Regions from separate parts of the Actinomyces sp. zg328 genome, predicted to be linked through region 1. Evidence: riboswitches for the same ligand, from Rfam matches in the RefSeq annotation. Region 1 holds a riboswitch; the other holds the start of a gene.
The links. A riboswitch is a leader RNA that binds a small molecule or an ion and turns the genes downstream of it on or off. The one in region 1 is predicted to bind S-adenosylmethionine.
Positions count from the first base shown of each region.

Region 2: it holds a riboswitch for S-adenosylmethionine, as region 1 does, so the genes downstream of both, GVV75_RS03255 (methylenetetrahydrofolate reductase) here and GVV75_RS09450 (methionine ABC transporter ATP-binding protein) in region 1, are expected to answer to the same signal.

Region 1 is NZ_VWPE01000028.1:4,827-20,625, forward strand. Features, by position in the region: gene GVV75_RS09435 (DUF885 domain-containing protein) at 132-1,883, opposite strand; gene GVV75_RS09440 (low molecular weight protein-tyrosine-phosphatase) at 1,910-2,569, shown strand; gene GVV75_RS09445 (alpha/beta hydrolase) at 2,690-3,703, opposite strand; SAM riboswitch class I at 3,818-3,908, shown strand; gene GVV75_RS09450 (methionine ABC transporter ATP-binding protein) at 3,913-4,992, shown strand; gene GVV75_RS09455 (methionine ABC transporter permease) at 4,989-5,720, shown strand; gene GVV75_RS09460 (MetQ/NlpA family ABC transporter substrate-binding protein) at 5,835-6,683, shown strand; gene upp (uracil phosphoribosyltransferase) at 6,931-7,569, opposite strand; gene betT (choline BCCT transporter BetT) at 7,622-9,796, opposite strand; gene GVV75_RS09475 (nucleoside deaminase) at 10,091-10,522, shown strand; gene GVV75_RS10505 (DapH/DapD/GlmU-related protein) at 10,661-11,245, shown strand; tRNA gene GVV75_RS09485 (tRNA-Ser) at 11,408-11,496, shown strand; gene GVV75_RS09490 (fructosamine kinase family protein) at 11,594-12,529, opposite strand; gene GVV75_RS09495 (ATP-dependent RNA helicase) at 12,660-15,662, opposite strand.
Region 2 is NZ_VWPE01000003.1:172,001-187,799, reverse strand. Features, by position in the region: gene GVV75_RS03285 (SprT-like domain-containing protein) at 1-453, opposite strand, end outside; gene GVV75_RS03280 (hypothetical protein) at 543-1,508, shown strand; gene GVV75_RS03275 (phospholipase D-like domain-containing protein) at 1,614-3,203, shown strand; gene GVV75_RS03270 (IS1096 element passenger TnpR family protein) at 3,394-4,869, shown strand; gene hrpA (ATP-dependent RNA helicase HrpA) at 4,989-9,629, opposite strand; gene GVV75_RS03260 (alpha/beta hydrolase family protein) at 9,793-10,626, opposite strand; SAM riboswitch class I at 10,808-10,889, shown strand; gene GVV75_RS03255 (methylenetetrahydrofolate reductase) at 10,894-11,946, shown strand; gene metE (5-methyltetrahydropteroyltriglutamate--homocysteine S-methyltransferase) at 11,971-14,397, shown strand; gene GVV75_RS03245 (copper homeostasis protein CutC) at 14,429-15,364, opposite strand; gene GVV75_RS03240 (cation diffusion facilitator family transporter) at 15,488-15,799, opposite strand, start outside.

The DNA.
Region 1 (15,799 bases):
GTCTCGTATGTGCATTCGACGTCAGAATGCACATACGAGGTTTTCCATGAAGTTCAGTTCAACGTGATTCCAGCGAAAAGTCGATGATCCAGGCCGTCTGAGCGTGTCAACCCCCGGACTCTCGACCGGCCTCAGGCGGCCAGCGCCTCGCGCATGACGTCCAGGCCCACGCTGCCTAGGCGCAGCGCCCTGGCGTGGAAGGCCTTGAGGGAGTCATCGGCCCCTGCCGCGCGCGCCGCCGCCAGCGAGGCGTCCCGCGCCTCCTCCCACAGGCGCTGACCGACGGCGTATGACGGAGCCTGCCCTGGCCAGCCCAGGTAACGGTCCAGCTCGAAGCGCAGGAAAGACTCGCCCATCGCGGCATTGGCCCGCAGGAAAGCCCATGCTGAGCCCGCGTCCCAGTGCCCCTCGCCCACACCCGGCAGGGCGGCGAGCTCGGCGGGCCGCTCCTTGCGCAGGTGCACGCCGATATCCAGCACGACTCGCGCCGCCCGCAGCCGCTGGGAATCCAGCATCCCCATGCGGTCGGCCGGATCCTCCTGGAAGCCGAGGTCCGCCATGAGCCGCTCGGCGTACAGGGCCCAGCCCTCGCCGTGCCCGCTGACCCAGCAGCCGTGGCGCCGCCAGGAATTGAGCTCATCGCGCAGAAGGGTTTGCATGCCGATCTGAAGGTGATGCCCTGGCACCCCCTCGTGGAACACCGTGGTGCGCTCCTGCCAGGTCGCGAAGTCCTCCGTCCCGGCCGGAACGGACCACCACATGCGGCCCGGGCGGGAGAAGTCGTCGCTCGGCGCGGTGTAGTAGATGCCGCCGGTGGACGACGGCGCGATCCGGCACTCCAGGGAGCGCAGGGGAGCGGGGATGTCGAACTGGGTGCCGTCGAGCGCCGAGATCGCCGCGTCCGAGATCTCCTGCATCCACGCCCGCAGCGCCGCCGTGCCGCGCACCTGCCGCGAGGCGTCGGTGCCCAACCGCTCCAGGGCCTCGGCCACGGTGGTCCCCGGCCCGTAGAGCGAGGCCGCGATGGCCCGCTGTTCGGAGTCGATGGCCGCCAGGCGCTCCCGGCCCCACTCGTAGGTCCCGTCCAGGTCGATGCGCGCGCCCAGGAATTGCCGGCTGAATCTCTCGTAGCGCTCACGGTCGACGGCGTCGTCGCCGGTGGCGAGCGGGAAGACATCGGCGGCCAGCCAGCGGGCCGCCTCGGCGTAGGCGGCGCGGGCCTCGCGCGCGGCCGCCCGCAGGTCCGCGGTGAGGGCGGCGGGCAGAGCGCCGCCGTCGGCGAGGCTCGCCCCCTCGATCAGCGCCGTGAAGGACGACGACGCCTCCCCGGCCTGGTCCTGGGCCTGCTTGATGCAGGCGCGCACCTGCCGGGCGGCGGGGGCGAGCCCGCGCGCGGCCGCGACCCGCAGCGACTCGCGGTGCCCGGCGAGCGCCCCGGGCACCGCCCGTAGGGCGGAGGCGAAGTCCTCCCAGTCGCCCGTGGTGGCCATGGGGTGGTTGTCGAAGGTGTCGCGGATCGTCTGGATCGGAGAGGCGATGTTGTTCAGCGCCCGCAGGTCCTCGCCGGCCTCGTGCGACTCGTCCTCGACGCCGAAGCGCTCGCGCATGGCTGCGATCGTCACACGGTCGACGTCGTCAACGGGGGTGGCGGCATCGAGCGCGGCCCGGGTCTGGGCTCGCAGATCGGCCAGGGCCGAGAAGCCGGCGGGGGAGTAGTCGTCCAGGGCGCCGCCCCGGCCGGGCAGGCCGGAGTAGAGGGCGAACTCGGGGGATAGCGCCGCCAGGCGCTCCACATGGCGCTCGGCGACCGCGTCGACCGCGGTGGGCGTGCGAGGGGACGTGGGGCGCGCGGGGGTCCCGTGGGGCGCGCGGGGATCAGTCATGGGGGCGAGCCTGGCACGATCGGGTCATGATCTCGAATCCCATCGGCTCCGCCCCCGGCGAGCCTTACGTCCTGCCCGCCCCGCGCGACCCCGGCGGCCCCTACCGGGTCATGATGGTGTGCACGGGCAACATATGCCGCTCCGCGATGGCGGAGATGGTCCTCCTCGATCGGCTCGGTGCGGCGGGCCTGGCCGGGCGCGTGGAGGTGGCCTCCTCCGGGGTGTCCAGCGAGGAGCGCGGCAACCCGATGGATTCGCGGGCCAGGCGCCTCCTGCTCAGCAGCGGCTACAGCGAAGGCCGCGACGGCGCGGTGGCGGCGCGCATCGCCTCGCACCGGGCCCACCGCATCACGGATGCCGAGATCGCGGGCTCCGATCTCATCCTGGCGATGACCGCCTCGCATGAGCGCGAGCTGGTTCGCCGCGCGCAGCGGGCGGGCGTGGTCATTGACGAGCCGGAGGGGGTCCGGGGCGCGGGGCGGCGTATCCTCATGTTCCGCGAGTTCGACCCTGAGAGGGCGGCGGATCTGGCGGCGATCGCGGAGGGGCTGGTCTCCCGGTCTCGGCTCGACGCGCCCGACCCGTGGTACGGCGGGATGGAGGACTTCGAGGACACCCTGGCGACGATCGAGCGCGTCGTCGACGAACTCACCCCCGCCCTGTCCACCCTCATGCGAGACCGGTAGATATAACGATCGAGACCGGCCGGTTGTCCACAGGCCCTCCTCGTCCCGCAAGAGCGGAGGCGGGCCTGTGGACGGCGAACCGGTCTCGCCGCTGTTTTCGACCGGTCTCGCGCGGATTGATCAGTGAGAGGGTTGGGGGAGGCGGGCGCTGAGCCAGCCGGTGAGGGTCGCCAGGTACTCGCCGCGGGCGGGCTCGGGGGAGAGCGTCAGGTCGTGCACCCCGCCGGGGATCTGCCGCACGGTGACATCCTCACCGAGGAAAGGCGCGCGCTCCACCATCTGCGTGACATCGAGCACCGTGTCCGCCCGCAGCACGGCCTCGCGACCGGCGCCGGGAGCCGCCGACGCGGTCGAGCAGCACAGGAGCACCGGCGCCTCGATCCCCAGGCCATGGCGCACCCGCCGCTGCAGGCGGCGCACGCTCGTGAGGAAGCCCGCTCGCGCCGGCCAACCGGGCGAGGGCTTGAGCGCGAGGTCCCAGTCCCACTCCCCGCCCCACTTGACGTGCAGGGAGCGGGCGTAGGGGTCGGCCTCGAAGGCGTCCTCGTCATCCGCCTGCGGCGCCGCCGGGTTCGTGATGACCCGCCCCGGCATCCACCGCGACATGAGGTCCACCGCCGCGGTGCCGTAGGAGCGCATGAAGCCCGAGGCGTTGAGATCCAGCCATGGGGAGTTCAGCGTGACGGCCGCGAGCTGTCCCGGGTGGTCCGCCGCCCACAGCACCGCGGACAGCCCGCCCGTGGAGTGCGCGTTGAGGACGACGGCGTCGTGCCCCTTCTCCTCGCGCAGGATCCGCACCGCCTCGGTGATCTCTTCGTCGTAGACGAGCAGGTCCGTGGTGTCGTGCGGGAAGGAGCCCTCGGGCAGATCGGCGCCCGCCCGCCCGCAGCCGCGCATCTCCAGGGCGTAGAACTCGTAGCCCGCCGCATCGAGCGCGGCCGACAGGTGCGTCTGGAAGAAGTAGTCGGTGCGGCCGTGGATGTACAGCACCGCCCGCGCGTGCCGGGCGGCGCCGGCATCGCGCTGGTGGACGAGGATCGCGTGATCCGCCCCGGGCGCGGCTTCAGAGGGGGTGACGGGGATGTGGCGCGCCACCCAGGGCTCGCCCAGGAGGTCCGGGATGATCGTGGTCATGCTGGCATCGTAGATCCGGGTGGTCCTTCCCGTGCCGCGTCGTCATTTCGTGACCTTGGTCCCGGAATCGGCGTCTGGCTTGCGCGCCCGTGACTCGGCTTTATACCGTTCTCCCGACCATCCAGAGCAGTTGAGAGACCTGGCTCGATGACGCTGCAGCAACCCCCTGCGATGGTGAGGGTGCTTCCGCCAGGACCGATGGAGGACTCATGAGCGATCCAAACCCGGGTACCGAGCCGGTCAAGGCCGACGCCGTCGGCACTGGCGCGCTCGCCGATGCGGGATCGGCGGACGGCTCGATGATCTCCCTGCGCGACGTTGTCAAGATCTACACCCTGCGTGACGGCACGCGGGTCCGCGCCCTCGACGGTCTCACCCTGAATGTGCCCGCGGGATCGATCCATGGGATCGTGGGGACCTCTGGGGCTGGCAAGTCCACGCTCATCCGCTGCCTGACCGCCCTTGAGCCCGTCACGAGCGGTGAGGTGCGCGTCGCCGGCCAGGACATGACCGCCCTGCGGCCCCGCGAGCTGCGCGAGGCCCGCCGCAGGATCGGCATGGTCTTCCAGCACGCCAACCTGCTCGACTCGCGCACGACCGCGCAGAACATCGCTTACCCGCTCGCCCTGGCCGGAGTTGCCAAGGGGGAGCGCCACGAGACGGTCGCCCAGATGCTCGACCTCGTGGGCCTCGCCGATCGCGGCGGCTCCTACCCCAGCCAACTCTCCGGTGGCCAGAAGCAGCGCGTCGGCATTGCCCGGGCGCTGGCGGATCAGCCCGCCGTGCTCCTGTGCGATGAGCCCACCAGCGCCCTCGACCCCGAGACCACCCGCTCGATCCTCGACCTCATCAAGGACGTGCGCGATCGCCTCGGCGTCACCGTCGTCATCATCACCCACGAGATGAGCGTCGTCCGCCAGGTCTGCGACTCCGTGAGCCTCCTGGAGGCCGGCCGCATCGTGGAGTCCGGGCCGATCGAGGAGGTCGTCTCCGACGTCGACTCGCGCCTGTCCCACGAGCTCGTGCCCGTCCCCGCGATCCCGGATGGCTCGCTGGCCGAGGGCGACGCCGTCATCGACGTCGCGCTCACCGCCCACCCGGGCCAGCCGGCGGCCGCGCACCTGCTCGCCATCGCCTCCGAGCACGGCGCGGATGTGGCCGGGGGAGTCTTCGAGACCCTGGGGCAGGCCCAGGTCGGCCGCCTCGCCCTGACCGTCCCCGCCGAGAGGGCCCCCGGCGTTGTCGACGCCCTGGCCGCCATCGGCGCCACCGCGGAGGTGCGCTCATGATCGCCCTGAACGCCGCTGCCCACCTGGAGCCCCTCATCGTCCTGCCCGCGGGCGCGCGGGACAAGAGATGGCTGGACAACCCCGCCATCACGGACAAGCTCTGGCCCGCCACCATCGAGACCTTCGAGATGACTCTCATCTCCGGGGCGCTCGCGGTGCTGCTCGGCCTCCTGCTGGGGCTGGCCCTGGTGACCACAGGCAAGCGCGGCCAGCACTCCAACCGCTTCGTCTACGAGGTCCTCTCCCAGGTCGTCAACATCGGCCGCTCGCTGCCCTTCATCATCCTCATGGTGGCGATCCTGCCGCTGACCCGCATGATCGTCGGCTCCTCGCTCGGCTGGCAGGCGGCCTGCGTCCCCCTGACCGTGGGGGCCATCCCCTTCTACGCGCGCCTGGTGGAGACCGCCGTCAACAACGTGGAGGCCGGGAAGGTCGAGGCCGCCCTCATGATGGGCGCCTCCGGCAATCAGATCACCTGGGGCGTGCTCGTGCGCGAGGCCCTGCCCACCCTCATCCAGTCGGCCACGGTCACGCTCATCACGCTGCTGGGCTACTCGGCTATGGCGGGCGCCGTGGGTGGCGGCGGGCTGGGGGACCTGGCCGTGCAGTACGGGTTCCAGCGCAACCAGACCGATGTCATGATCGTCACCGTCGTCCTCATCGTCCTCATCGTCGGCATCATCCAGCTCGCCGGCGACATGCTCAGCCGGCTGGTGGACCACCGCTGAGGCCCCGCCAGCCGGCACCGAGCCCATCGACGGCGGCGCGCATCGCCGCAACCCGATCGAATCCGCCCCAGCACCACGGCTCCACCATCGAAAGGAAACCCCATGACCACGCTTCTGCCCTCCGCGATATCCCGGCGCGCCTTCGCCACCGGCGCCCTGGCCACCGCCGTCGCCGCCACCCTGGCCGCCTGCGGCTCCGACTCCGACGGCCAGCCCAAGGGCATCAAGAAGGACGGCGACACCGTCGTCATCTCCATCGGGGCCACCCCCCAGCCCCACGTCACGATGCTCACCCACATCAAGGACAACCTCCTGTCCGGCACCGGTATCAAGCTGGACATCAAGGAGATCAACGACTACACGACGCCGAACATCAGCCTCAAGGACGGCTCCATCGCCGCCAACTTCTTCCAGACGCCCAACTACCTCAAGCAGCAGATCGAGGAGCACGGCTACGACTTCGTGGCCATCGCGGACGTCCACGTGGAGCCCATGGGCATCTACTCCAAGAAGGCCACCACGCTGGAGGAGATCCCCGATGGCGGGCAGATCGTCCTCAACAACGACCCAGCCAACACCGCCCGCGGGCTGAAGTTGCTCGAGGCCGCGAAGCTCATCACCCTCGACCCCGCCGCTGCGCTGCCCACGGACTCCGACGTGACCAGCAACCCGCACAACTTCACGTTCACGACGGTCGACGGCGCCCAGGTGGCCAACACGATGCAGGACGCCGCCGCCGTGGTCCTCAATGGGAACTACGCCCTCGACGCCGGGCTCAAGCCCGCCGTCGACGCCCTGCGGCTCGAGTCCGTCGAGGCCGCCCCGGCGAACCAACTCGTGGTGCGCTCGGAGGACAAGGACAACGAGTCCCTCAAGAAGCTCGCCGAGATCATGAACTCCGCGGATTTCAAGTCCTACATCGAGAGCACCTGGGCTGACGGCTCCGTCCTCCCGGCCTTCTGATCGCCTTCCCAGGCCCTCGGCCTCACCGGGCCGTGAATGCCTGGCTCTGGCCCTATTGACTGGTCCGGCCGCGCGAGAGCGCGGTCGGACCAGTCGGTTCGCCGCGGAGGCGGCGGGGGCTTTCTGACCGCGGAGCCGCCGGGCCGTGGGGCCGCGGGGCCGTGCTGATCGGCGGGGCGCCGTGCGCCGGCGCTGGCCATCACCGCTTCGACGAGCCCCGCCTCGCAGCGCGACTCTTCGCGGCGCCTCAGTCGACGATGCCGTAGAGGCGGTCCCCGGCGTCACCCAGGCCCGGCACGATGTAGCCCAGTTCGTTGAGGTGGTCGTCCACCGCGGCCGTCACCACCGTGACGTTCGCGCGGTCCCCGATGGCCTCCTCCAGGTAGGTCAGGCCCTCCGGCGCCGCCAGCAGGCACAGGGCCGTCACATCCCGCGCGCCCCGGTCCAGCAGGTAGTTCGTGGCGTCCGTGAGCGTGTGGCCGGTGGCGAGCATCGGGTCGACGATGAAGCACTGGCGCCCCGAGAGGTCATCAGGCAGGCGGTTGGCGTAGGTGTCCACCTCCAGGGTCCGCTCATCGCGCTTCATCCCGAGGAACCCCACTTCGGCCGTGGGCAGGAGGCGTGTCATGCCCTCCAGCATTCCCAGGCCCGCCCGAAGGATCGGCACGACGATCGGCCGCGGCGCCGCGATCCGATGGCACTGCGCCACCGCCACCGGCGTGGCGATCTCCACCGGTTCGGTGCGCACATGGCGCGTCGCCTCATAGGCCAGCAGGGTGACGAGCTCGTCCACGAGTTGGCGGAACACCGCCGAGTTCGTCGTCCGGTCCCGCAGGACCGCCAACTTGTGATCGATGAGGGGGTGGTCGACGTCGATGAGATGCATGGGATCAGCCTACGGCGCTCGGGGCGCCGGCGTGGGCGCGCCGGGCCACGGTTCAGGCGTTGCCCAGATAGTCCAGCCAGCTCTCGTAGTGGTCCAGCACGTCGTGGGCCACCTGGTCCGCGGTCCAATCCATGACGTCGTAGCCCTGACCACCGCCGCGCGGTCGCACCTCCAGGCGCACCGTGAGGTCGTCCGCCTCATGGACGACGACGCCGAAGGCCGCCACCGGGGCCTGCACCATCCGCACCACGTAGCGGAAGGAGTCGAGCCCGCTGGAGCGCTCGACCGTGGGCGCCACCGCTCCGCCCTCCGCCGCGCCCTCGGCCGTCGGGGCCACGGCCAGCTCGGCGGCATTCTCGCCGTCGCCGGCCTCGGGGCCGGCTGTGACCAGGAGGGTGGCGCGGCCCAGGAAGTTGCGCTCGTCGTCGGGGTCTTGCGCCTCCGGTCCCTCCACGTACACCTCGGCCCCCAGCTCCTCTTTGCGCAGCTCAGCGGCCACCGCCTCCAGGGCCGGCACGATCCTGGTGTCCAGGGCGCGCTGGGCCTGGGCGGGGGAGACCGACTCGAAGGTGTGCGACAGCCGATCCCTCCACGAGACGCGCTTGAGGCCCGCGGCCGTGCCCGTCAGGCCCAGCGCCCGGTTCCGGAAGACGTGCGAGCGGGCGTCGTGGTGGCTCGCCTCCGTGCGCAGTGCCTTCCACAGCCCGTACATGATCAGCAGCAGGACGGCGCTGAAGGGCAGCGCCATCACGATGGTCGCCTGCTGGAGGATCGGGATGCCGCCCGCCAGCAGCATGGCGATCGTCAGTACGCCCACGAGTATCGCCCAGAAGATCCGCAGCCACGGCTGGGCATCGCCCTCATCCCCGGTGCGCGTGCGCGTGGACAGGTTCGCCATCACCAGGGCGCCCGAGTCCGCCGAGGTCACGTAGAACAGGATCCCGATGAACAGCGAGAGCGCCACCAGGGCGGGGCCCCCTGGAAGGGACTTGAGCAGCGCGTAGAAGCCCTGTTCCGGGGTGGAGGCCGTCAGTTCGGCGAAAACCCGGTCCCCGCCCCTGACGATGGACAGGGCGTGATTGCCGAAGATCGACACCCACATGATGACGTAGGTCAGCGGCAGGGCCAGCGAGCCGAGCACGAACTGGCGGATCGTGCGGCCGCGGGAGATGCGCGCCAGGAACATCCCCACGAAGGCCGCCCACGTGATCCACCACGCCCAGAAGAACAGCGTCCAGCCGTTGAGCCACTGGGTCGGGCGGTTCCAGGCGTAGGTCTCCAGGGTCAGGCCCGGGAACGAGGTGATGTAGTCGCCGATCGAGCCCACCAGCGCGTCGAGCAGGAACGCCGTGTCCCCCGTGACGAGCACCCACAGCGCCAGGGCGATCGCCAGCAGAACGTTGACGCTCGATAGCATGCGCACTCCGCGGTCCACCCCCGAGACCGCCGATGCCGTCGCCATGAGGACTGACAGCGCCACGAGCCCGATCTGGGCCGCTGTGCCCTGCGGGATGCCGAACAGGATCGTCAGCGCGACATTCAACTGGACGATCCCCACGCCGAGGGAGGCCGCGATTCCGATCGCGCCGCCGATGAGCGCGGCCGCGTCCATGACGTCGCCGAGGATCCCATCCGTGCGGTGGCCCAGGATCGGGCGCAGCGTGGAGCGAACCGCCAGCGGCTGGCGGCGCCGGTAGGCGAAGTAGGCCAGCGCCATCCCCACCAGGGAGTACAGTCCCCAGCCCGATACCCCGTAGTGGAGGAGGGTCAGGACGATCGCGTTGCGGGCGGCCTCCTCGGTCTGGGGAGCCCCCGCGGGCGGTGAGAGGTACTGGGAGACGGGCTCGGCGACGGCGAAGAACATGATCCCCGTGCCCACGCCCGCCGCGAAGAGCATCGCCGCCCAGGAGAACGTTGAGAACTCTGGGGTGGAGTTGGAGGGCCCCAGCCGCGTGGTGCCGTAGCGCGACAGCGCCAGGACGACGACGAACACGAGGACCGCCGTCATCTCCAGGATGTAGAACGAGCCGAACCAGCGTGACGCCCAGGCGACGGCGGTTCCGAAGATGCCCTGGATGGTGCGCGGGACGAGGATCGCCGCGAGGGCGAGGGCGCCGATGACGCCGCCGGAGACCGCGAACACAGTGGTGTTGAGGCGCTTGTCGGTGGCCGGCTCGGGCTCGCGAGCCTGGGAGCCGCGAGCGTCATCCTCTGCCTGAGTGCTCACCCGTAGTCTCCTTCCGCCTGGCCCAAGGGCCGGGGTGCTCGCTGAATGTTCACCCCCTTGAGGCTGGGAGGTTCCTGGGAATGATAGATCGGAACGATGGTGATCCGAAGTGGCGGTGATGGGGGGCGCGGGCGGCGCGGGCGCTCGCGGCGGCGATCTCGCGCCGGCGGGCCCGGCGGCGTGTGGGACGCTTGGGGCGTGACCGATCGATCCTCGCCCGCGCCCCGCGCCCTCGCCGGGGCCGCTTCGGGCGACCGGCGCCCCGCGCTCCTGGAGGAGCGCTATGGCGCCGCGATGGACCGCGCGCTGGCCCTGGCGGAGTGGGCGGCGCGGGCCGGGGAGGTGCCCGTGGGCGCCGTCGTCCTGGATGCCGGCGGCGAGGTCCTCGCTGAGGCGGCCAACGCCCGCCAGGCCGAGTGCGACCCGACCGCCCACGCCGAGATGCGGGCCCTGAGGGCCGCCGGGAGGGCCCTGGGCGATTCCCACCTGGACGGCTGCTCGCTGGTGGTGACCTTGGAGCCCTGCACCATGTGCGCCGGCGCGATCCAGTTGGCGAGGCTCGCCCGCGTGGTGCTGGCCGCCTGGGAGCCGCGCACCGGGGCTTGCGGCTCGATCCGCGATGTGCTGCGCGATCCCCGGGCGAACCACCGGGTGGAGGTCGTCGCCGGGCTGCGCGCCGAGGCCTCCGCGGCTCTCCTCCAGGACTTCTTTGCCCCCCGCCGCTGATCCTCCCCGCCCCCTCGTCGAGACCGGTCGAAAACAGCATCGAAACCGGGCGGTTCTCCACAGGCGGGCGTGTAGCATCAGCGTGCGCGCCCCGGTGGACAACAGCGGGGCGGTTGTTCGGCGGCTAAGGAGAGCGCGATGAGCGAGGAGATGACCCTCCAGGCCTTCCTGGACCACGTCAACGCCGGCAGGCCCGTGCGCCCTGGCACTCCCGAGGGCTCCTTCCAGGGCGCCTTCGCCGTCGAGACGCAGCGCCTCACGGCCGAGCTCAACTCCGCCTTCCACGATCCCGACGGGATCCGCGATCTGCTGTCCCGGATCGCCCACCGCCCGGTGCCCGAGACGCTGCGGCTCTTCCCGCCCTTCACCACTGACTTCGGCGTCAACACCCACTTCGGCGACGACGTGTTTATCAACTCCGGGTGCCGCTTCCAGGATCAGGGCGGCATTTGGATCGGCGATCGCTGCTTCATCGGGCACGACGTCGTCATGGCGACCCTCGATCACGGCCTCGTCGTCGCCGACCGCGCCACCACCTACCCCGCCCCCATCCGGCTCGGAGACGATGTCTGGGTCGGGGCCAAGGCCGTCATCACCAAGGGCGTGACCGTGGGAGACGGGGCGGTCATCGCCGCGGGCGCCGTCGTCACGCGGGATGTGCCCGCGGGCGTCGTCGTCGGTGGTGTCCCCGCCGTGGTGCTGCGCGAGATCCCGGCCTCCTGAGGCCGCCCGCCGCCTACCGAGACCGGTCGAAATCATGACCGAGACCGGTCCGCGGACCGGTCTCGGTCATGATTTCGACCGGTCTCGGCGAGGGGGGGGAGGGAGGTCGCAGGGGCGGCCGATTGGGCTGAACGCTCGCGGGCGTGTACCCTCGACGCCTGAGGTAGCGTGTCCGAGCGGCCGAAGGTGCAGATCTCGAAAGTCTGTGTGGTTCATAGCCACCCTGGGTTCGAATCCCAGCGCTACCGCCAGTGAGTGAGGGCCCCGATCCGCGTGATCGGGGCCCTCACTCGTGGCTCGTCGGCATCGCGGGCCCGGCCGACAGCCGTGGAGGGCAGCGCCAGCGGCTCACACGTACTGGCGCGCCTGGTTGACCGCCTCCATCCCGTAGCCGCCGCCGAATAGGAACACGTGGATCATGAGCATGTGCAGGCGGTGCAGTCCCACCCGCTCGCGCCACCCGTCGGCCAGCGGTGAGACCTCGTTGTAGGCCCCGATGATCCGCGTGAGATGCGACTGCCCGAACATCCCCAGCGCTGCCAGATCCGTCTCCGCGTGCGCGCCCTGCGCCATCGGGTCGATGAGGACGCCGACGTCGCCCGGCAGGCCTCCGCCCGAACCCGAGCCCACTACTGCCGCCCGCGCCGCGGCCCCGGTCAGCCGCGGCCCGCCTCCCGCGCCCGGCGGCGCCCAGTCGGCCTCCCCGACCGGCACCCACAGCACGTTGCCGCACCACAGGTCCCCATGCGTGCGGGACACCGCGCGCGCCCGCCCCCGCGCCGCCGCCTCGACGAGCGCCGGCTGCGGGGAGTCGAAGACGCCGTCGGCCAGCCGCGCACAGACCCTCTCCAGCACCCGCGCGCCCTTGTCGCTCAGGGCCCCTGAGTCCCGGCAGTCGGCGATGTAGGCGCCAATGCGGTCCTCGGCGTAGAAGGCTCCCCACGGTCGGCTCATGACCGCTGGATCACAGGAATCATGGGGGTGCACTCGGATGCGCGAGCGCCCCATCTGGCCGACGCCGTCCCATCCCGGGGGAGATGCCCCGAAGAACGGGGCGCCCGCCGCGTGGGTGACCGCCAAGGCGCGGCCGAAGGCCTCCGCGGCCTCGGCCGTGGTGCCCCCGTGGCTGAGCCGCGGCTCCTCGATCCACCCCTCGCCCTGCGTCACCGGGACGACGTGCGCGCCGCCGTCGGGCATCGCCTCGGCGAGCCATTTCAGGCCCTGCGCCTCCACCGCCGTGGAGACCGGGCCCTCGTCAACCTTGCGGAACACGCTCGCGCTCATGGGACCAGCCTGGCACGCTCGGGCACCGACGCGCAGCAGGCCGGGGTGAGGCGGGCACTCCCCGCGTCCCGCTGCCGCGCCCCTCGGGCCGCAGGGCGCGGCGGAGCCGCCAGCAGGGGCGCGCCGTTCCTCAGACCCGGGGGCGGCGCCGCCCCGTCCCTCGTGTCGCCGGGGCGGACCATGGGTCCTCCGGCCAGGCGTGCTTCGGGTAGCGCCCGCGCAGTTCGGCGCGCACCTGCGGATACCCCTGGGCCCAGAAGGAGGCGAGGTCGTCCGTCACCGCGACGGTCCGGCGCGCCGGGGAGAGCAGGTGGATGAGCACCGGGACCCGACCGCCCGCCACGAGCGGCGTGCTCGCCCAGCCGAAGCACTCCTGGACCCGCACCGCCAGCACTGGGCGGGGCAGTGGCTCGCCGTCGTCGCCCGTGTAGGACAGGCGGACGCGCGAGCCGGACGGCACCTCCAAGCGCTCCGGGGCGAGCTCATCGAGACGCGCCGCCTCAGGCCACGGAAGGAGCGCCCGCAGCGCGGCCAGTGTGTCCAGCCTCCCCAGGTCGAAGCGCCTGCCGCCCGCCATGAGCGCCTGGACGGCCGGCCCCAGCCACATCTCGGCAGCGCCCACCAGCGATTCGTCGTCCATAGCCGGCCAGGGCTCACCGATCTCGGCGCGCAGCAGCGCCAGGCGGCCGCGCAGCTCGCGCGCCTCCTCGCCCCAGGGCAGGATCCCCAGTCCCTCCCCTCGTACCGCCTGGACGACGGCGCTCGCGGCCTCGCCCGGGCTCGGCGGCGGACCGGGAGTGGCGGCCAGGATGATCGCGCCGAGGCGGCGGGCGTGCTCGGTGCGCAGGCGGCCCTCGGCCCACACGGTCCGGGCCTCCTCGCTGAGCCGATCCGCGGCGACGGCGAGGGCCACCTCCTCGTCAAGAGGGGCTGCCGCGCGGATGAGGGCATCGCCGCGGCCCGGGGAGCGGTCGACATCTGCCACCGCCAGCCAGGGCGAGGAGGCGAGCGGGGAGTCCGCCGGCAGGCGCAGGCCCGTGCCGCCCACGCTCGCGTAGGCGACCTCCGCCCGCGCCCGCCCGGGGGCGGGGCCGTCGGGACGCGAGGAGCCACCGGGTGCGGCCCGACCGCCCGTGCCCGCGGAGCCCGCTGAGCCCACCGAGTCGCGGCGGCGCGCGATCCACTCGGGGTGGGCCAGCGCCGCTACCAGCGCCACCGATTCCTCGGCGCCGCCCAGGCCGCCCAGGCCGGCGAGCCCGCCGAGAACCTGGGCGCCGTCGGTCCCCGGAGCGCTCAGGGCCCTGAGGGGGGCCGGGGCGCGCAGCGCCTCCTGGGCGCCCGCCGCCGCGCCCGAGCCCCTCGTGGCCCCCGCATCGGCGAGCGCGCCCGTGACCGATCGCTCAAGGCGCGCGGCCTCCTGGCCCCACTGCCCGGCATCCCGCGCGCCCGTCCGGCGCTCGCGGACCGACCTCGCCAGCGCCGTCAGATCCGCCCCCGGCGCCCGCAGGTCGGAGGTGAGGAGCGCCGCGGCGCGAGCGGCTGGCCGCGCCCCGATCATGCCCGCCGCCACGAGAAGAGCCCGAGCCTCCCGCACCGGCGCCGGGATCGCCGCGACAGCCCGGCCCAGCGGGGTGATCGCGCCCGGAGCCCGGCCCCCGTCGGCGCCACTGCGGTCACCTCCCGCGCCGCCGCCCCACCCGGCGGGCTCAAGCAGCCCGAGTGAGACCAGCGCCTCCTCGGCGGCCCGCATCGCCGCCTCCGGCGGTGGATCAATCCAGGCCGGCGAGTGCAGTCCCACCCCGCCGGGGGCGCCCCAGGCCGCCAGTTCCAGGGCGAGCCTGGTGAGGTCGGCGGACAGGATCTCCGGGGTGGGGGAGGCTGCCGCGCGCGCCCAGTCCGACGCCGTGCAGCACCGGTAGACCGCGCCCGGCCCCTCGCGGCCGGCGCGGCCCGCCCGCTGAGCCCCCGCTGACCGCGACTCGCCCACCGTGGCCAGCCAACTCATCGAGCGGGCAACGTCGAGCCGCGGCTCGCGCGCGAGTGTCGAGTCGACGACGATCCGCACCCCCGGCACGGTCAGCGAGGATTCGGCGACATTCGTTGACACGATCACCCGGCGCCGCCCCGGCGGGCCGGGCGCCAGCGCCGTGTCCTGCGCCGCCGCGGGAAGCCGCCCGTGCAGCGGCAGCGCATCCACTCCTCCCACGCTGGCCCCGGCCGCCGGCAGGCTCTGGCGCAAGCGGCTGACGACGTCGTCGACCTCTCGCGCGCCGGGGAGGAAGACGAGCGCATCGCCGTCGTGCTCCGTCAGCGCCCGCGCCGTGGTGGCGGCGACATGCGCGAGGAAGTCCCTCGGCACCCCGCGCGGGCCCAGCCGCGCCGTGGTCGTCGGCGGGGGCGCCCAGTGCTCGGCGATGGGGTGGGGCGCGCCGGGCACGTCGAGCAGCGGGGCGAGCGCTCCGGCCGCCCCCGCTCCGCCGCCGGTCCCGCCGCTCGCGCCCCCAGTCGCCCCACCGAGCAGCTCGCGCAGACGACCCGCGTCCAGGGTCGCCGACATCGCGATGAGAGTGAGGTCCTCACGCAGCCCCGCGCGCGTGTCGAGCAGCAGCGCGAGGAGGAGATCGGCATCGAGCGCCCGCTCATGGACCTCGTCGAGGATGACGGCGCCCACGCCCGGCAGGTCCGGCTCGGCCTGGAGGCGGCGCAGGAGGAGGCCCGCCGTGACGACCTCGATGCGGGTGCCCGGCCCGGCGCGGCGCTCGCCGCGCACCGCGTAGCCGACGGTTCCCCCGGGCTCCTCACCCAGCAGGCCGGCCAGGCGCCGCGCGGCGGCCCTGGCGGCCACGCGGCGCGGCTGGGTGACGACGACGCGCCCGACGGCCGCGGCCTCCCCGTCCTCCCCGGCCTCGGAGAGCGCCCGCGCCACGAGCGGTGGCACGAGCGTGGTCTTGCCCGTTCCGGGAGGGGCCGTGACGACGACGGCCGGCGCCCCGCCGTCGGGAGCGGGGCGGGCCAGCATGGAGCTCAGCTGCGACAACCCGGCGACGACGGGGAGGGCGGGTGGCGAGGCCAGGAGCGCCTCCAGGGCGGCCTGCCCGGGAGCGCCCGGGCTCGTGCGGTCGGCCGGTGTCATGGGGGCATTGTCCCCCCAGGGCTCCCCGCGGGTCTGGCTGCCTCGCGCCGACCCGCGCGCTTGACGCCGCGCCGCCCAGCACGGACACTAAACATGTCAAGGAAGCCTGACATCATTCGACTTCGAGGAGCGCTGCG
Region 2 (15,799 bases), on a different contig from region 1:
CACGGGGGCGCCGTCGAGCTCCCAGTTCAGCAGGTGCGCGGGATCGAAGCGCCTGGAGCAGCGCGCGCAGGACATCGGCCGACGAGGGCGGCGCATCCGGTTGACCGTGTGGCCCACCGGGCAGATGCCCACCCACCTGCCGGGCAGGCTCGGCGCGTCCGGGGCGACCAGCCGCCTGCCGCTCGCGCCCAGGCGCCGGGCCTCCGCCACCCACACGGCGTCGTGACCATGTGCCGGCCCCACCCGCGCGTGGGCGATCTCATGCAGGATCGTCTCGCGCGCTTCGGAGGGCGAGTAGAGGGCCATCAGCGCGCGCGACAGGGTGATGCGGCGCCGGGCGTGATCGGTCTGGCCCGCGCGGCGCCGGGCGCGGTCAAGGGCCAGCCCCCAATCGCCCAGCCCGTGCGCGTCCATGAGCTCGCGGGCGAGGGCCAGGGCGTCGTGAGGATCCACGGGCCAAGGGTACGGCCGGCCCCCGCGGCCTTCGGGAGGCGGAGCCCTGACGCCTCGCGGACGTGAAGCCCCGCCCCGAGTATGGCAGCATGAGGGCAGTGCCCCCCTCATCCCCCGGTTCCCGCCGTGACCAGCCCAGCGGCGCGGGCCAGCGCCCGAGCGCCTCGGCCCGCGCCCGTTCGCGCGCGCGGCGCCGTCGCCTGCTCAGCCCGCTGACCGTCCTCATTCTCTCCTTCCTCATCACGGTGCTCGTCGCCGTCTTCGCCCTGTCCCTTGAGGGCCGGCTCGTGGTCCTCGGGACCGGAACGACCCCCACCCCCGAGGCCGCGGGGCCCGCGCCCGTCGTCCCGGACATGACGGGCTACACCCCCTCCCGCATCATCGACGACGAGGTCTTCTACGACTCCCAGGCCATGAGTGAGGAGGAGATTGCCGCCTTCATCGCCAGGGTCAACAAGGGCTGCGTCCCGGGCCACGACGGCACGCCTTGCCTCGCCGACGCCGTCTTCCAAACCCAGACCCGCGAGGTCTCCAATGTCTGCCCCGGCGGCTACATCGCCGCCGAGGGGCAGAGCGCCGCCCGCATCATCTCCGGCGTCGCCTCGGCCTGCGGCATCAACCCCCGGGTCCTCCTCGTGCTCATCCAGAAGGAGCAGGGCCTCCTCACCGCCTCCGGCAGCCGTCTCACGGCCCGCGACTACGAGGCCGCCACCGGCTACGCCTGCCCCGATGGCGGCCAGTGCGACCCGGCTTTCGCCGGCTTCTTCGCCCAGCTGTACGGCGCCGCCGCGCAGTTCCAGCGCTACCGCCTCGACCCCGGTGGCTACTCCTTCGTCGCCGGGACGCCGACGACCATCGCGTACTCCCCGGACGCCTCCTGCGGGTCCGGGGAGGTCACGGCCGCCAACCAGGCCACCGCGGGGCTCTATGACTACACCCCCTATCTAGCCAACGACGCCGCCGCCTCCGGCGGGGATGACTGCACGACCTGGGGGAACTGGAACTTCTACGGCTACTACCGCACGTTCTTCGGCTCCCCTCTTATCGCCGGCTGACCGGCCCGGGCTGGAGGCGGCGGCCCTCCGCGCCCGGGCCGGCGGTGCTCGCGGGATCGCCCCCTGCCATGGCCCGCCACGTGGCATCATGCGCCCATGAGGCTGATGACGCTCCCCACCTCCCTCGCCACCGCGTGGGTCGTCATCGAGTACGTCATCAAGATCATCGCCCTGGGGACCATCCCCGAGAACCGCCGCCCGTCGTCGTCGACGGCCTGGCTCATCCTCATCTTCCTCCTGCCCGTCGTCGGGCTCCCCCTCTACCTGCTCCTGGGCAGCCCGCGCGTGACCGGCAAGCGCTACCGCCAGCAGGTCGAGGTCAATGAGATGGCCCTGCGTTACACCGCGCACTTGCCCGACGCCCCGCCCGGGGCCAGCGAGTCCAGGCACCTCGACTCGATCCTGCGCATGAACCGGCGCCTGACCGGACTGCCCTGCCTCACCGGGGAGGTCGTCGCCCTGCACGACGACTCCCAGGCCACCTACGCCGCCATGGCCCGCGCCATTGACGGGGCCACCACCTCGGTGAGCGTCGAGTGCTACATCCAGTCCTGGGACGACGTCACCGACGTCTTCTACAGCGCCCTGGAGCGCGCCGCCGCCCGCGGCGTCAAGGTGCGCCTCCTGCTCGACCACCTGGGCAGCCGCAAGTACCCCGGTTGGAGGACCCTGGGCAGGCGGCTGAGCGCGGCGGGCATCGAGTGGTGGCTCATGATGCCCCTCCTGCCCTTCCGACTGCGCTGGCGCCGCCCCGACCTGCGCAATCACCGCAAGCTCCTCATCATCGACAATGAGCGGGCCTTTATCGGCTCCCACAACATCATCGACCCCACCTATCTGCTGCGCCGCAACCGCTGGGCGGGGCGCGTCTGGAAGGACCTCACCGTGGAGGTCACAGGAGCGATCGTCGCCGAGGCTCAGGCCGTCTTCGCCATGGACTGGCTCTTCGAGGCCGACGAGCTCCTCGACGTCTTCGCCCTGAGCCCCGCCCGCAAGCGCAAGCCCGGCGTCTCCCGGCCCGCCCACAAGCGCCCCACCTCCACCATCGCCGAGGCCCTGCCCGAGGCCATCCCCGAGGTGGGCCAGGGGCCCGCGCCCACCGTGGGCTCCGCCGCGCCCCGTCCCGGGCGGCCCGACGCCGTCGTCAACGCCATGCAGCTCGTGCCGTCCGGGCCCGGCTACCCCCTGGAGCCGAACCTGAGGATGTTCCTGTCCCTCATCCAGGGGGCCACCCGGCGGGTGTCCATCACCAGCCCCTACTTCATCCCCGACGAGGCGCTGCTGGCCGCGATCACCTCGGCCGCCTACCGGGGCGTGCGGGTGGAGCTGTTCGTCGGCAAGGAGTCCGACCAGTTCATCGTCAACCACGCCCAGCGCTCCTACTACCCGGCGCTGCTGGCCGCCGGGGTGCGGATCTTCCGCTACCCCCCGCCCACCGTCCTGCACTCCAAGTACATGACGGTGGACGGCGAGGTGGCGGTCATCGGCTCGTCCAACATGGACTTCCGCAGCTTCACCCTCAACTACGAGGTCATGCTGCTGGCCTTCGGCGGGGATCTCGACGACCTCCTGCGCGCCAATGATGATGCCTACCGGGCCGTCTCCGAGGAGCTGACCGCAGAGCAGTGGGCCGCCGAGCCCCGCTACCTGCGCTACATCGACAATGTCTGCCGGCTCATGTCCTCGGTGCTGTGAGACGTTGAGCGGCGGGGCCCCGCGCTCCCCGCCCGCGCATCGCGGAATCGTGGTCTGCGACACGTCCGCCGGCTGTCCGGGACCCGCCGCAGGTGGGTGGACCCTGAGTGGGTCGCACCGGCGCGGCCCCCAGGATTTTCCCAGGTTGGGGCCCATGCGCGCTCCGCGAGGCTATGGCAGCATCGGGACCATGGCGAGACGCTGGCAGGTCATCACCGTGGAGCTCCTGGGCGGTCGCGGCATTGACCTCGACCCGCCCCCTGGGCGCGACCTTATCGCGCCGCCGTCGACCACCTTCGCCGAGCTCGCCCACGCCATCGACCTCGCCTTCGCCCGCTGGGATCGGGCCCACCACCACGAGTTCACCCTCGCGGATGGCACTCGCATCATCGACGACGTCGCCCAGCGCGACCTCGCGGCCCGCGCCGCCACCGGCGGTCCCATCCTCGACCGCGTCCTGCCCGGCACCACCCAGGTCAAGCCGCTCCTGGAGCGCGGGGACACGATGCGCTACGTCTTCGACCTGTCCGACCGGTGGGTCTACCGCTGCGCCATCACCGACAAGATCAGCGTCGAGCGGCTCATCGGCCCCAGGATCACCGGCCCGCAGCCGATCCGCGGCTGGGGCGACCTGCCGGATCAGTACGGCCGGACCCGCCCCGACGCCGAGCGCCACCGGGGCGCGGGGAGCCGCCGCGTCGATGATGAGGGCGGTGGGGCCGGCGGGGCGCGGCCCGCACCCGAGGCCCTCGAATCGGGACCGAGCCGCCGCGCCCGCAGGGCCGCCGAGCGCGCCGGGGCCCCGGATCGCTGGGACCACCCGGGATGTGAGGGGCGTCGGGATCCGCGGGACGCGCGCGGCGAGCGGGGCCGCCCCCGGCACCTGGAGTTCCTGGAGGAGTTCGGCGCTCCCGTGGCCGAGCCCGTCGACGTCGGCGCGGTGCGCAGGGCCCGGGCCAGGCGCGATATCCCCTCGCTCGTGTCCGCCATCACCGGCGCCGACTGCCGCCACGCCCTCCAGCAGGTCGGAGCCTGTCTGGCGGGCGCCTGGCGCTCCAGTGACGGGCCCGGCTACGCGCTGCGCGAGCCCATGACCGCCGCGATGCTCTCCGCCATCACCCAGCTCGGGCTGCGCGGATGGCCCGGCGACGACGTCCTCGCCGAGCTGATCATGGCCCGGCTGCGTCAAGAGCGCCCCGCCGGCTCGCCCCTGCCGCTGCGCCTGGGAGCCCTGGTGACCTCCATCGCCGCCGCGGGGCAGCGCGACGGCGTCTGGCTGGACCTGGACACCGGCGTCGTCTGGCCAGCCTCGATCCTCGCCGCCCGGGCCGGTCGGGACTGGGCGGGGCCGATCACCCCGCCCGTCGAGGGTGATGCGGCGCTCGGGATCGCGCCCGGGCACCGCTGGCTCCACCTCGATGAGAGCGATCCGGGAACCGCGTGGTCCGATCGGCGCGCTTTCATCGCACATCTGGCCGGGGGCCGGTCCGAGGAGGAGATCATCAACGCCCGGGCCCTGAGGCGCGGCGCCGAGCGTGGGCCGGAGGCCTTCTACGCCGCCGTCGTCGATCGGGGGCTCGATTCCCTCTGGCTCACCTTCCGCGACGACCGTCGTTGGGGCCGGGCCCGGGCGGCGCTGGACGCCGAGGGCCTGCGGCCGGCCTAACGCCAGCCCGCCCCCTCCAGCGAGACCGGTCGAAAATAGGAGCGAGACCGGTCCCGGAACCGGTCTCGCTCCTATTTTCGACCGGTCTCGCTGATAGGGAGGGGTGATGGGCGGTGGGGTTAGATGGTGGCGAGGAGCTTGGAGATGCGCTGGGGGCTGACCTTCTGGGAGGTCCCCAGCGTCTGGGCGAACAGGCTCACCCGCAACTCCTCCACCATCCACCGCGCCTCGGCCAGCGCCGCCTCGCGCGCCGCGTCCGGCGGGAGCGCCGCAGCCCGCTCACGCGCCCGCTCGACACCCGCCAGGGCCTCGCGCGCCTGGTAGGCCAGGGCCGCGTCCTGCGCCGCCGCCGACGGCGAGGAGGCCGCCCGCTCCACCCTCATCGCCAGCGCCTTCAGGTACCTGGGCAGGTGGCGCAACCGGCCGGTGGGCGTGGCGGTGATGAACCCATCGGCGATGAGCGCGGCGGCCTGCTCGCGCACCTCCTGCAGCGTGGTCAGCAGCGCGAGCGAGGCATGGGCGTCCACCGCGTCCTGAACCTCCCGCTGGGCCTCCAGCGCGCGCACCACGATGAGAGCGATCCGGTGGACCTCATCCTCCAGGCCCTCGCGCATCGCCCCCGCGAGCTCATCGAAAGCGGCCTTCTCGCGCACCTCGGCGAGTCCCCGGCCAGTGCCGGAGGCCCACCGCTCGGCGACGGCGCGCGCCGCCGCCAGCTGGAGGTCGGCCACCAGCGCCTCGGTGGACCGGTAAGGGCTCGCCGCGAGCGTCAGCGACTCCCTGCCGCTCCAGCGGCTCGTGATCCGGCCCGTCGGCAGCGCCACGCGCGCCTGTGCCAGCGCGATCACACCGGCGGGGTGCTCCCGGCCCTGGGCGACGGCGTCGGACAGGATCGTCAGATCCGCGGTGGGGGCCGTGGGCTTGCCGGGGGTCACGCCCCCGCCGGCCCCGCCGGGGCGCAGCCGGGCCGCGCCACCACTGGCCACCAGGGCCGGGTAGCCCCGCACGACGAGCCCGGCCGTGCCGGTGGACTCCACCGTGATGGGTATCGTGGAGGAATCCGGGCCGATGAGTCCGGCCAGGCCGCTCGGCCACTCCTCCAGGCCCGCCCGCTCGGCCAGCCCCGCGCTCATGCCGGCGGACCCGGCGCCGCCCGCCTTCGGGCCAACCGGGCCCGCCGCACCCGTGGGATCGGCGCCGGCCCTGTGACCGCGTTGGCCGAGCCGCCCGGGGGCCTGCCGGCCCCGCCCCGCCTTCCCCGCTCCGGGGCCTCGTGATCCGCCGCCCCCGCCGGAGCGGGCCCGCGCCTCCTCCATCGCCTGGGCGAGCGCCCCGCGCACCGCCGAGCGCACGGCCTCCTCGGTGCGCCCCGACAACCGCCTCCGCAGCGCCACGAGATCCTTGCCGCGCCCCAGGACCTTCCCTCGCGAGTCAAGCGCCACGAAGGCGATCGACAGGTGATCGGGCAGGCGCTCAGCGGCCTCGGCCCAGTCGTCGTCGCTGATCTCCACCCCGCGCAGACGCCCCACCACCTGAGCGAAGGCCTCCTCGAAGGGAGTGTCCGGGCAGGAGGCCCCCGGCGGCGTCGGGTATTCCTCCCGCAGGACCGCCCACGCCTGCGCGCCCACATCCGGGGCGGGGACGAGTTGGCGGCGCACCCGCTTGGGGAGCGCTCGGATCGTGGCCACCACGAGCTCGGGGCGCATCCCCGGCACGAGCCAGTCGAAGCCGGTCGGCTCCAGGCGCCCCAGCACCTCGATCGGCACCCGCACGGTGACGCCGTCATCATGGCGCCCCGGCTCGAAGACGTACTCCAGGCCCAGGGTCAGGTCCCCCTGCGTCCAGGTGTCCGGGTAGCCCGTGGCGTCGTCATCGCCGGGGAGCAGCAACTCTCGCGTGAAGTCCAGCAGGTCCGGGTGGCGGCCCCGCTCCCGCTTCCACCAGGCGTCGAAGTCGGCGGCGCCATGGACCTCCTCGGGCAGGCGGTCGTCGTAGAAGTCGAACAGCGCCTCGTCACCGGCCAGCAGGCCGTGCACGCGGCGCCGCCGCTCCACATCCTCCAGCTCCTCGCGCAGCTCCCGGTTGCGCTCCACGAAGCCGTGCCGGGCGTGCCAGCCGCCCTCGACGAGCCCGGAGCGGATGAACATCTCCCGGGCCACCTGCCGCGCCGACTCCGTGCCCACCGACGCCAGCGTGGAGGGGCGGTCCGCCACGAGCGTCATCCCGTAGAGCATCACCCTCTCGTGGACCATCGCGGCCCCGTGGCGAGTGGACCAGTAGGGCTCGCCGTAGACGCGGCGCAGCAGGCCCGCCCGCTCGGCCGCCTCCTCGATCCACCGCTCATCGATCCTCGCCACGGTGCGCGCGAAGAGCCGGGAGGTCTCCACCAACTCCGCCGTCATCACCCAGTCGTAGGTCTTGCGGCGCAGCCCCGAGCCGGGCCAGATCGTGAAGCGCGTGCCCCTCGCCCCGGCGTACTCGCGGCGCCGCTCATCCCAGTTGCCCACATTGGACAGCAGTCCCACCAGCAGGGAGCGGTGGATGGCGTCGGCGTCGGGGGTGTCGGCGCTGCGGCCGAGCGCCACGACGGCGGCCGCCACATCCCCGTGGGCGATCTGGGCGGCGTGCGAGCCGGGCTCCAGGGCCTCCCCGGCGGCGCGGATGGCGCGCGCAGTCGGCAACTCGACGGGGGAGGCGCTGAGCCCCAACTGCCGCGACATCTGCCGCAGTTGGGCGTGGACGTCCTGCCACTCGCGGATCCGCAGGTAGTGCAGGAACTCGGCGCGGCACATGCGCCGGAACGCCGAGCCGGACAACTCCCGGGACTGCGTGCGCAGGTAGCGCCACAGGTTGAGGTAGGTCAGGAAATCGCTCGTGGGGTCGGCAAAGCGGCGGTGCAGGGCGTCGGAAGCCTCCTGCTTGTCCGCCGGGCGCTCGCGGACATCCTGGATGGATAGGGCGGCGACGATGACGAGCACCTCCCCGGCGCAGCCGAGCTCGCCGGCCTCCAGGAGCATCCGCCCCAGGCGCGGGTCGATCGGCAGGCGCGCCAGGCGGCGCCCGACGGCGGTCAGTCGCGGCCCGGCGGCGCTGGTGGCGCCGTCGGGGTGGATCGCGCCGATCTCGGCGAGCAAGGCGATGCCGTCGCGCACGGCCCGGCGGTCCGGGGCGTCGATGAAGGGGAAGTCCCCCACCGCGCCCAGCCCCAGGGCCGCCATCTGCAGGATGACGCTGGCCAGCGAGGTGCGCAGGATCTCCGGCTCGGTGTACTGGGGGCGGGAGTTGAAATCGGCCTCGGAGTAGAGGCGGATGGCGACGCCGTCGGCCAGGCGCCCGCAGCGCCCCGAGCGCTGGTTGGCGCTGGCCTGGCTGATCGGCTCGATGGGCAGGCGTTGGACCTTCGTGCGGTTGGAGTAGCGCGAGATGCGGGCCAGGCCCGGGTCGATGACGTAGCGGATGCCGGGCACCGTCAGCGAGGTCTCGGCGACATTCGTGGCCAGGACGATCCGGCGCGTTGAATGCGGCTCGAAGACGCGGTGCTGCTCGGCGGCGCTCAGGCGCGAGTACAGGGGCACCACTTCGACCCCTCCGGGCAGCCGTGAGCGCCCGTCGACGGCGAGGCGCGGTCCGAGGTGATCAGCCAGGGCCGATTCGGTGTCCCGGATGTCCCGCTCGCCCGCGAGGAAGACGAGGATGTCCCCGGGGCCGGTGGCCAGGAGCTCGTCGACGGCGTCGAGGATGCCGGTGACCTGGTCGCGGTCCTCCCGGGGGGTGGGCCCCGGCCGCTTGGCGCGCCCGGCCCGGGGGGCGCGGTCGGCGCCATCGGGCTCGTCCGCGCCGTCATCGGGCTCGTCCGCGCCGTCATCGGGCTCGTCCGCGCTCAGGGGCCGGTAGCGGATCTCGACGGGGTAGGTGCGGCCCGTGACCTCGATGACCGGGGCGGGCACGCGCGCGGCGGGGGCGGCGCCATCGGGCTCGGCGCCGTCGGGGCGCGGGGTCTTGGTGCCGAAGTGCTCGGCGAAGCGCGCAGAGTCGATGGTGGCCGAGGTGATGATGACCTTGAGGTCCGGGCGGCTCGGCAGGAGCCGGGCGAGGTAGCCCAGGATGAAGTCGATGTTGAGGCTGCGCTCATGGGCCTCGTCCACGATGATCGTGTCGTAGCGGTTGAGCATGGGGTCGGACTGGATCTCCGCCAGGAGGATGCCGTCGGTCATGAGCTTGATGAGGGTGCGCGCCCCGACCTCCTCGGTGAAGCGCACCTGGTAGCCGACGATCCCCTCGGAGGAGACGCGGGTGCCTAGTTCGTCCGCGATGCGCTCGGCCACGGAGCGGGCGGCGATGCGACGGGGCTGGGTGTGGCCGATCATCCCGGTGATGCCGCGGCCGAGCTCCAGGCAGATCTTGGGGATCTGCGTGGTCTTGCCGCTCCCGGTCTCCCCGGCCACGATGACCACCTGGTTGCGCTGGATCGCCTCGGCGATCTCAGCGCGGCGGGCGGTGACGGGCAGTTCATCGGGGTAGACGATCTCCGGGACGGAGGCCGCGCGCTCGGAGAGCTGATCCGCGGTGAAACCCGGCCGGGGGCGCCTGCCCTGGCGACTCCCGCTGGGCCGGCGGACATGCCCGTCCCGCTGCTGGGCGGGGCGGCGCCCCCGACGGCCCCCGTCCTCTCGCCGTCCTCCCGAGTCGCGGCGATCGCGGCGCCCCTGCTGGCGCCCGTGGCCCTCACCGGCGTCGCCGGCAGCACTGGTGGTATCCATAGGCCGCCCATTGTCCCCCATGCGGCGGGCAGGGGCGGACGGTCGGGAAGATCCCCTCGCCACCCGCCTCGTCGGGCAGGGCGGTGGCGCGCGCCCGGCGCCTCCCCGCCGGGGCGCCGGAGGAGCCCGTGGCGTGGGCGCCGGGGGGAGGCGCTGTGAGGGGCTAGCGCAGGCGCAGGGCCATCCAGTCCACCGCGGCGCGAGCGAGCTCGGCATCGGCCTCCTCGCCCGAGGAGTGGATCTGAAGCATGCGCGAGCCGTCGGGCAAGAGGGGGAAGCCCTTGGCGGCCTCGTCGGCGGCGTCGGAGGACTCCTCGACCCGCGCGCCGTGCACCATGAGGATCGGCCAGGGCAGGCCCTCCATGACGTCGTCGGGGCGCTGCATCGACACGTCCGCCAGGGTCTCCTTGGTCAGGACATCCCAGGCGCGGTCATTGGGGTTGTCATCCGGCAGGCGGGTCATGCCGTGCTTGTCGAGCTCGTCGAGCTGGCTGGGGGAGAAGACCTCCTCCCACAGGATCGACTGCGGGCCGACGATCGCGCCAACGGCCACCGCCGTGCGCACCTGCTCCGGCCTGGCGACGAGCGCCGCCGTGGCCCCCAGGCCATGCCCGTGGATCCCCTGGCGCGCGTAGCCCAGTTGGGCGAGCCACCCGCACAGCGCCTGGAGATCGGCGACCTCACCGGCCAGGGTGATGACGTCGTCGTCGGAGGCGCCCAGGCCCGAGAAATCGAACTGGAGCGTCGCCAGGCCAGCCTCCCTGTACGCGGCGGCCATCCGGTCGAGGCTGTGCCCGGGCCCGTGGCGGTCGGCGAGGAAGTCATGGGCGAGGATGACGATGGCCTCGGGGCGCCCGGGGATCGCGCCACCGGTGCCCACCACCCGCTGCCCATCGTCGGGATCGAGGTCGGGGACCCCGGCGGGCAGCACGAGTTCAACCGCGAGGCCGATGCCCCTGGCGGTATCGATGCGCGCCTCGATGCGCTGATCAGACATGGGCACCAAGGTAAGGCAGTGCCGTCGCCCCGACCATCCCCCCACAGGGGGAGATCCGCCGATTGCGCTCGAAGCGTGACTGCCGACGCGGCACGGCCCTCACAGATTCCCGCAACATGACGCCGCGTCTCAGAAAACGGACCCGGGGGCCGGTCCCCGCTGGGCTCTGGCAGGATGCGAATACCCATCCAGAGCGATTGAGAGACCTGGCTCAACGACGTCGCAGCAACCCCTGAGGGTGCTTCCGCCAGGACCGATGGAGAAGACATGTCGACCACCCCAGACGATTCGGCCCCCGCCCCGCACGGGGCGCCCACGCTCTCCCTCGAGCTCTTCCCGCCCCGCGCCGGCGCCGCTTCCTCTCAGACCTGGAGCGCCCTGGACCGGCTGCTGGCCACCGCCCCGGACTTCGTCTCCGTCACCTACCGGCCGACCTTCGTGCTGGGAGCCCGTCCCGCCGATCCCGCCGTGCGGGTCATCCGCGAGCACAACCCCGCCGAGGACGTCGTCACCCACGTGCTGGCGCGCTCCCGCACCCCGCTCATGGCGCACCTGACCTGTATCGGCTACCGCAAGCGCGACGTCGTGGAGATCGTCCGCCTCTTCCTGGCCCTGGGCGTGCGCCGCTTCCTGGCCCTGCGCGGCGATCCTCCCCGCGGGCACGACGCCGACGAACTGCCCGGCGAGCTCGCCCACGCCGAGGACCTCGTGCGCGTCATCCGGGAGGTCGAGGCCGAGTACTTCGACGACGGCGAGCGCCACCTCACGATCGCCGTCGCCGCCTACCCGGCGGTGCTCGACCACGGGCGCGGCGTTGAGGTCCTCGCCGCCAAGCAGGCCGCCGGCGCGGACCTGGCCATCACCCAGGTCTTCTATGATCCCGAGGACTACCTCTCGCTCGCCCGCGCCGCCACCTACTGCGGCGTCTCCATGCCCCTGCTTCCCGGCATCCTGCCGATGACCGACCTCGCCCGGCTCTCCCGCCTGGCCGCCCTGACCGGCGTGCCCATCCCCGCGGGGCTCGCCGCCAGCCTCAAGCCCGCCCGGGGGGCCCAGGCCGTCACGCGAGGGATCGACGCCACCCTCAGGCTGGCCACCGAGGTCCTCGACGGTGGCGCCCCCGGCATCCACCTCTACACCTTCAACCGCACCCGCCCCGCCCTCGACGTCGTCAGCCAGCTGCGGCTGGGCGGCATCCTCGGCGGCGAGCGCGCCTCGGCCGCCATGCAGCGCGACGTGCTCCGCGCCTACCTCAACGCCACGCCCGGCGGTGATCGTCGAATGCCCGAGCCGGCTCACGCCGGTCCTGCGCGCCCCTGAACCTCGATGACGAAAGCGACGACCATGACTACCCCGACTACCCCGACTAGCCCGACCACGCCAGCCGCCACAACCGCGCCCGCCCCCTCCACCCCCCTGCCCGCCGCCACCATCCTCGGCTACCCGCGCATCGGCCCCGACCGCGAGCTCAAGCGCGCCGTCGAGTCCTACTGGAAGGGCGCCACCAGCGCCGATGAGCTGCGCGCCGCCGCCGCGGGGCTGCGCCGCGCCACCCGTGAGCGCCTGCGCGGCCTGGGGCTGTCAGGGCCGGCCGCCGTCCCCGCCGACTTCGCCTACTACGACCAGGTCCTCCAGGTCACGAGCGCCCTGGGCGCCGTGCCCGCCCGCTTCGCCCACCTGCGCGGCGGCGCCGGGCAAGGGCACCCCGGCCTGGGCCTTGAGGGTCATTTCACGGTGGCGCGCGGCCAGGGAGACCTCGCGGCGCAGGAGATGACGAAGTGGATGGACTCGAACTACCACTACCTCGTCCCCGAGATCGACGAGTCCACCGTCTTCGACTACGCCCCCGGATTCGGCGCCATTGACCCCACGGACGGGCCCGCCGCTCAGGTCCTGGAGGCCCTCGCCGCGGGCGAGCCGGATCCGCGGCCGGTCATCGTCGGCCCGGTCACCTACCTGCTCGCCTCCAAGCCCGCCGACGGCGCGGCCCCCGGATTCCGGCCGATCGACCGCCTGGACGACCTCCTGGGCGCCTACGGCCACCTCCTGGCCGACCTGTGGGCCGCCGGGGCGCAGTGGGTCCAGATCGACGAGCCCGCCCTCGTCGCCGACACCTGGGGCGTGCCCCGCGAGGAGGTCCTGGCCGCCGTCCACCGGGCTTACGCCTGGATCGCCGCCATCGTCGAGCGTCCGCGGGTCCTCGTCACCGGCGCCTACGGCTCGCTCGGCGACGCCCTGCCCGTGCTGGGGGCCACCGGGATCGAGGCCGTGGGCCTGGACCTCGTGGCCGGGGCGCTGCCGCGGGACGAGGACCTGGCGGCTCTGGGCGGCAAGAGCGTCGTCGCCGGGGTGGTCTCCGGCCGCAACATCTGGCGAACGGACCTTGAGGCCGCGCTGACCACCCTTGAGCGCCTGCGTGACGCCCTGCCCCAGGGCGCGCCCCTGACCGTGGCCACCTCCACATCCCTGCAGCACGTCCCGCATGACGTCGAGCGCGAGGCCCGCCTCGACCCGGCCATCCGCTCCTGGCTGGCTTTCGCCGACCAGAAGGTGGGGGAGGTCCTCACCCTCGCGCGGGGCCTGGCCGAGGGCCGGGACGCCATCGCCGACGAGCTCGCCCGTGACGCGAGCCTGCGTGCCCAGCGGGCCGCCCACCCCGGGGTGCGGCGCGCCGAGGTGCGCGACGCCGTCAGCGCCATCACCCCCGCCGACCGGGCGCGCCCGCCCTACGCCGAGCGCAAGCCGCTTCAGGACGCCCGCCTGGGCCTGCCGCTCCTGCCCACCACGACCATCGGCTCCTTCCCCCAGACCCCGGAGATCCGCGCCGCCCGCGCCGCCCACCGCGGGGGAGAGCTCGACGCCGCCGGCTACGGGGCCCAGATGAGGGCCGAAATCGAGCGCGTGGTGCGCCTCCAGGAGGAGATCGGCCTGGACGTGCTCGTCCACGGCGAGGCCGAGCGCAATGACATGGTCCAGTACTTCGCCGAGCTGCTCGACGGCTTCGCCACCACCGAGCACGGCTGGGTCCAGTCCTACGGCTCGCGCTGCACCCGGCCCTCGATCCTGTGGGGCGACGTCGCCCGGCCGGCGCCGATGACGGTCGCCTGGTCCTCCTACGCCCAGTCGCTCACCGACAGGCCTCTCAAGGGCATGCTCACCGGACCCGTGACGATCATGGCCTGGTCCTTCGTCCGCGACGACCTGCCGCGCGCTGAGGTGGCCGACCAGCTGGGGCTGGCCCTACGCGCCGAGGTGGCCGACCTGGAGGCCGCGGGCATCGGCGTCATCCAGGTCGATGAGCCGGCCATCCGCGAGACCCTGCCGCTGCGCCGCGCCGATCAGCCCGCCTACCTGGAGTGGTCCGTCGGCTCCTTCCGCCTGGCCACCGGCGGGGCGGCCAGCGCCACCCAGATCCACACCCACCTGTGCTACTCGGAGTTCGACGTGGTCATCGACGCCGTCGACCACTTGGACGCCGACGTCACCTCCATTGAGGCCTCCCGCTCCAGGATGGACATCCTCCCGGCGGTCGCCGAGCACGGCTTCGCCCGCCAGCTCGGCCCGGGCGTGTGGGACATCCACTCCCCGCGCGTGCCCAGCACCGAGGAGTGCGCCGAACTCGTCGGCCGCGCCGTCGACGCCCTGGGCGCCGGGAGCGTCTGGGTCAACCCCGACTGCGGACTCAAGACCCGCGGTTACGCGGAGACCACGACCTCGTTGCGGAACCTCGTGGACGCCGCGGCGCGCGTGCGGGGCGGCCTGGAGGGCTGAGCGCCGGGCCGGTGAGAGCCGGCCGGGCCCCTCAGCCCTCTGAGCGGCCCGGCCGGCCCGGGACCGGAAGGGCGCGCGCCACCTTGACGATCTCGCGCACCTGCTCCTCGTCGGTGTTCTGGGGCAGGTGCGGGGGCAGGCCCGGGAAGGAGCAGCGCAGGTGGATCTCCCCGGCGCCCGTGGCCTCGATGACCTCGGCGACGTTGTCGCTGCGCACCATGCCGGTGGCGATGACCGTCGGCCCCTCCTCGGCCACCATCGCGGCGATCATCCGCGCCCCGTCGAGGGCGGTGTCCGCCGCGCCACTGGTGAGCACGTAGTCGACGCCGAGTTGGCCCAGGTCGCGGTAGGCCTCCAGGGGGTCGCGGCTGGCGTCGATGGCCCGGTGGAAGGTCAGGGTGGCGCCGTCGGCGAGGTCCTTGAGGAGGCGGATGAGGCCGCGGTCGACGGTGCCGTCGTCCGTCAGGCCGCCGACGACGATCCCCAGGTCCACGGCCGGGGGCAGCGGCTGGGCCGGGTTGGAGGTGGGCACGGGCCGGGTGTACTCGCTCATCTCCCGCGCCAGGGCGGCGATCCTGCGCACGTCCGCGATCATCGCGCGCCTGCCGTCGCCGTCGTAGACGAAGCTGCCTCCCCGGGGGCGAATCATGACGCGCAGGCCGAAGGGGGCGCCGTCCTTCGAGGAGGCCCAGTGCGCGCCGATGCGCTGGCGCTTGGCCTCGACCTCCTCGGCTGCGGCCAGGATGGCGGCCTCGACAGCGCCGATCGAGGGCGTGGTGCCTCCAACGGTGACGTTGTCGCATAACTCGGCGCGATCCGCCCCCGCGCGGACCGCGCGCCGCACGCCCGCCACGTTCTCCAGGCAGATCTCGACCCCGATGTGGTCGAGGTCGCGCCAGGGGGCGGTGTGTGGCGCGGTGTGATGGCGCAGGGACGGAGCGGTCACGGATAGAACTGCTGGGTTCATGGCACGAGTGTGGCACGCGGCGCTCCATCTCGCGATCCCATGCTGCGCCGGAGCGTGTCTGGCTTCGCGCCTCGCCGGTGCGATCCCCGGCGGCGAGGACCCCGGTCCCGGGCGCGCGGGCGGTCAGACGTCGTCGAGGTCCTCGTAACTCTTCGGATCGCCGATCGGCTCGAGGTGGGCGGAGACCCGCAGGCCCGGATCCGCGCGGACCAGGTCATCGATAAGGTCCTCGGCGAAGTCGTGCCCCTGCTTGACCGTCCAGGCGTCGGGCACGAGCACGTGGAGATCCATGAAACGGCGATTTCCTGCCTCGCGGATGCGCATGGCGTGGAAGTCGATGCGGCCGGGTTCGCGGCGGGTGCCCAGCACTTCCTCCACCCGGGCGATCGCCTCGGCGGCGGGGGCGGCGTCCATGAGCCCGCCCACCGACTCGTT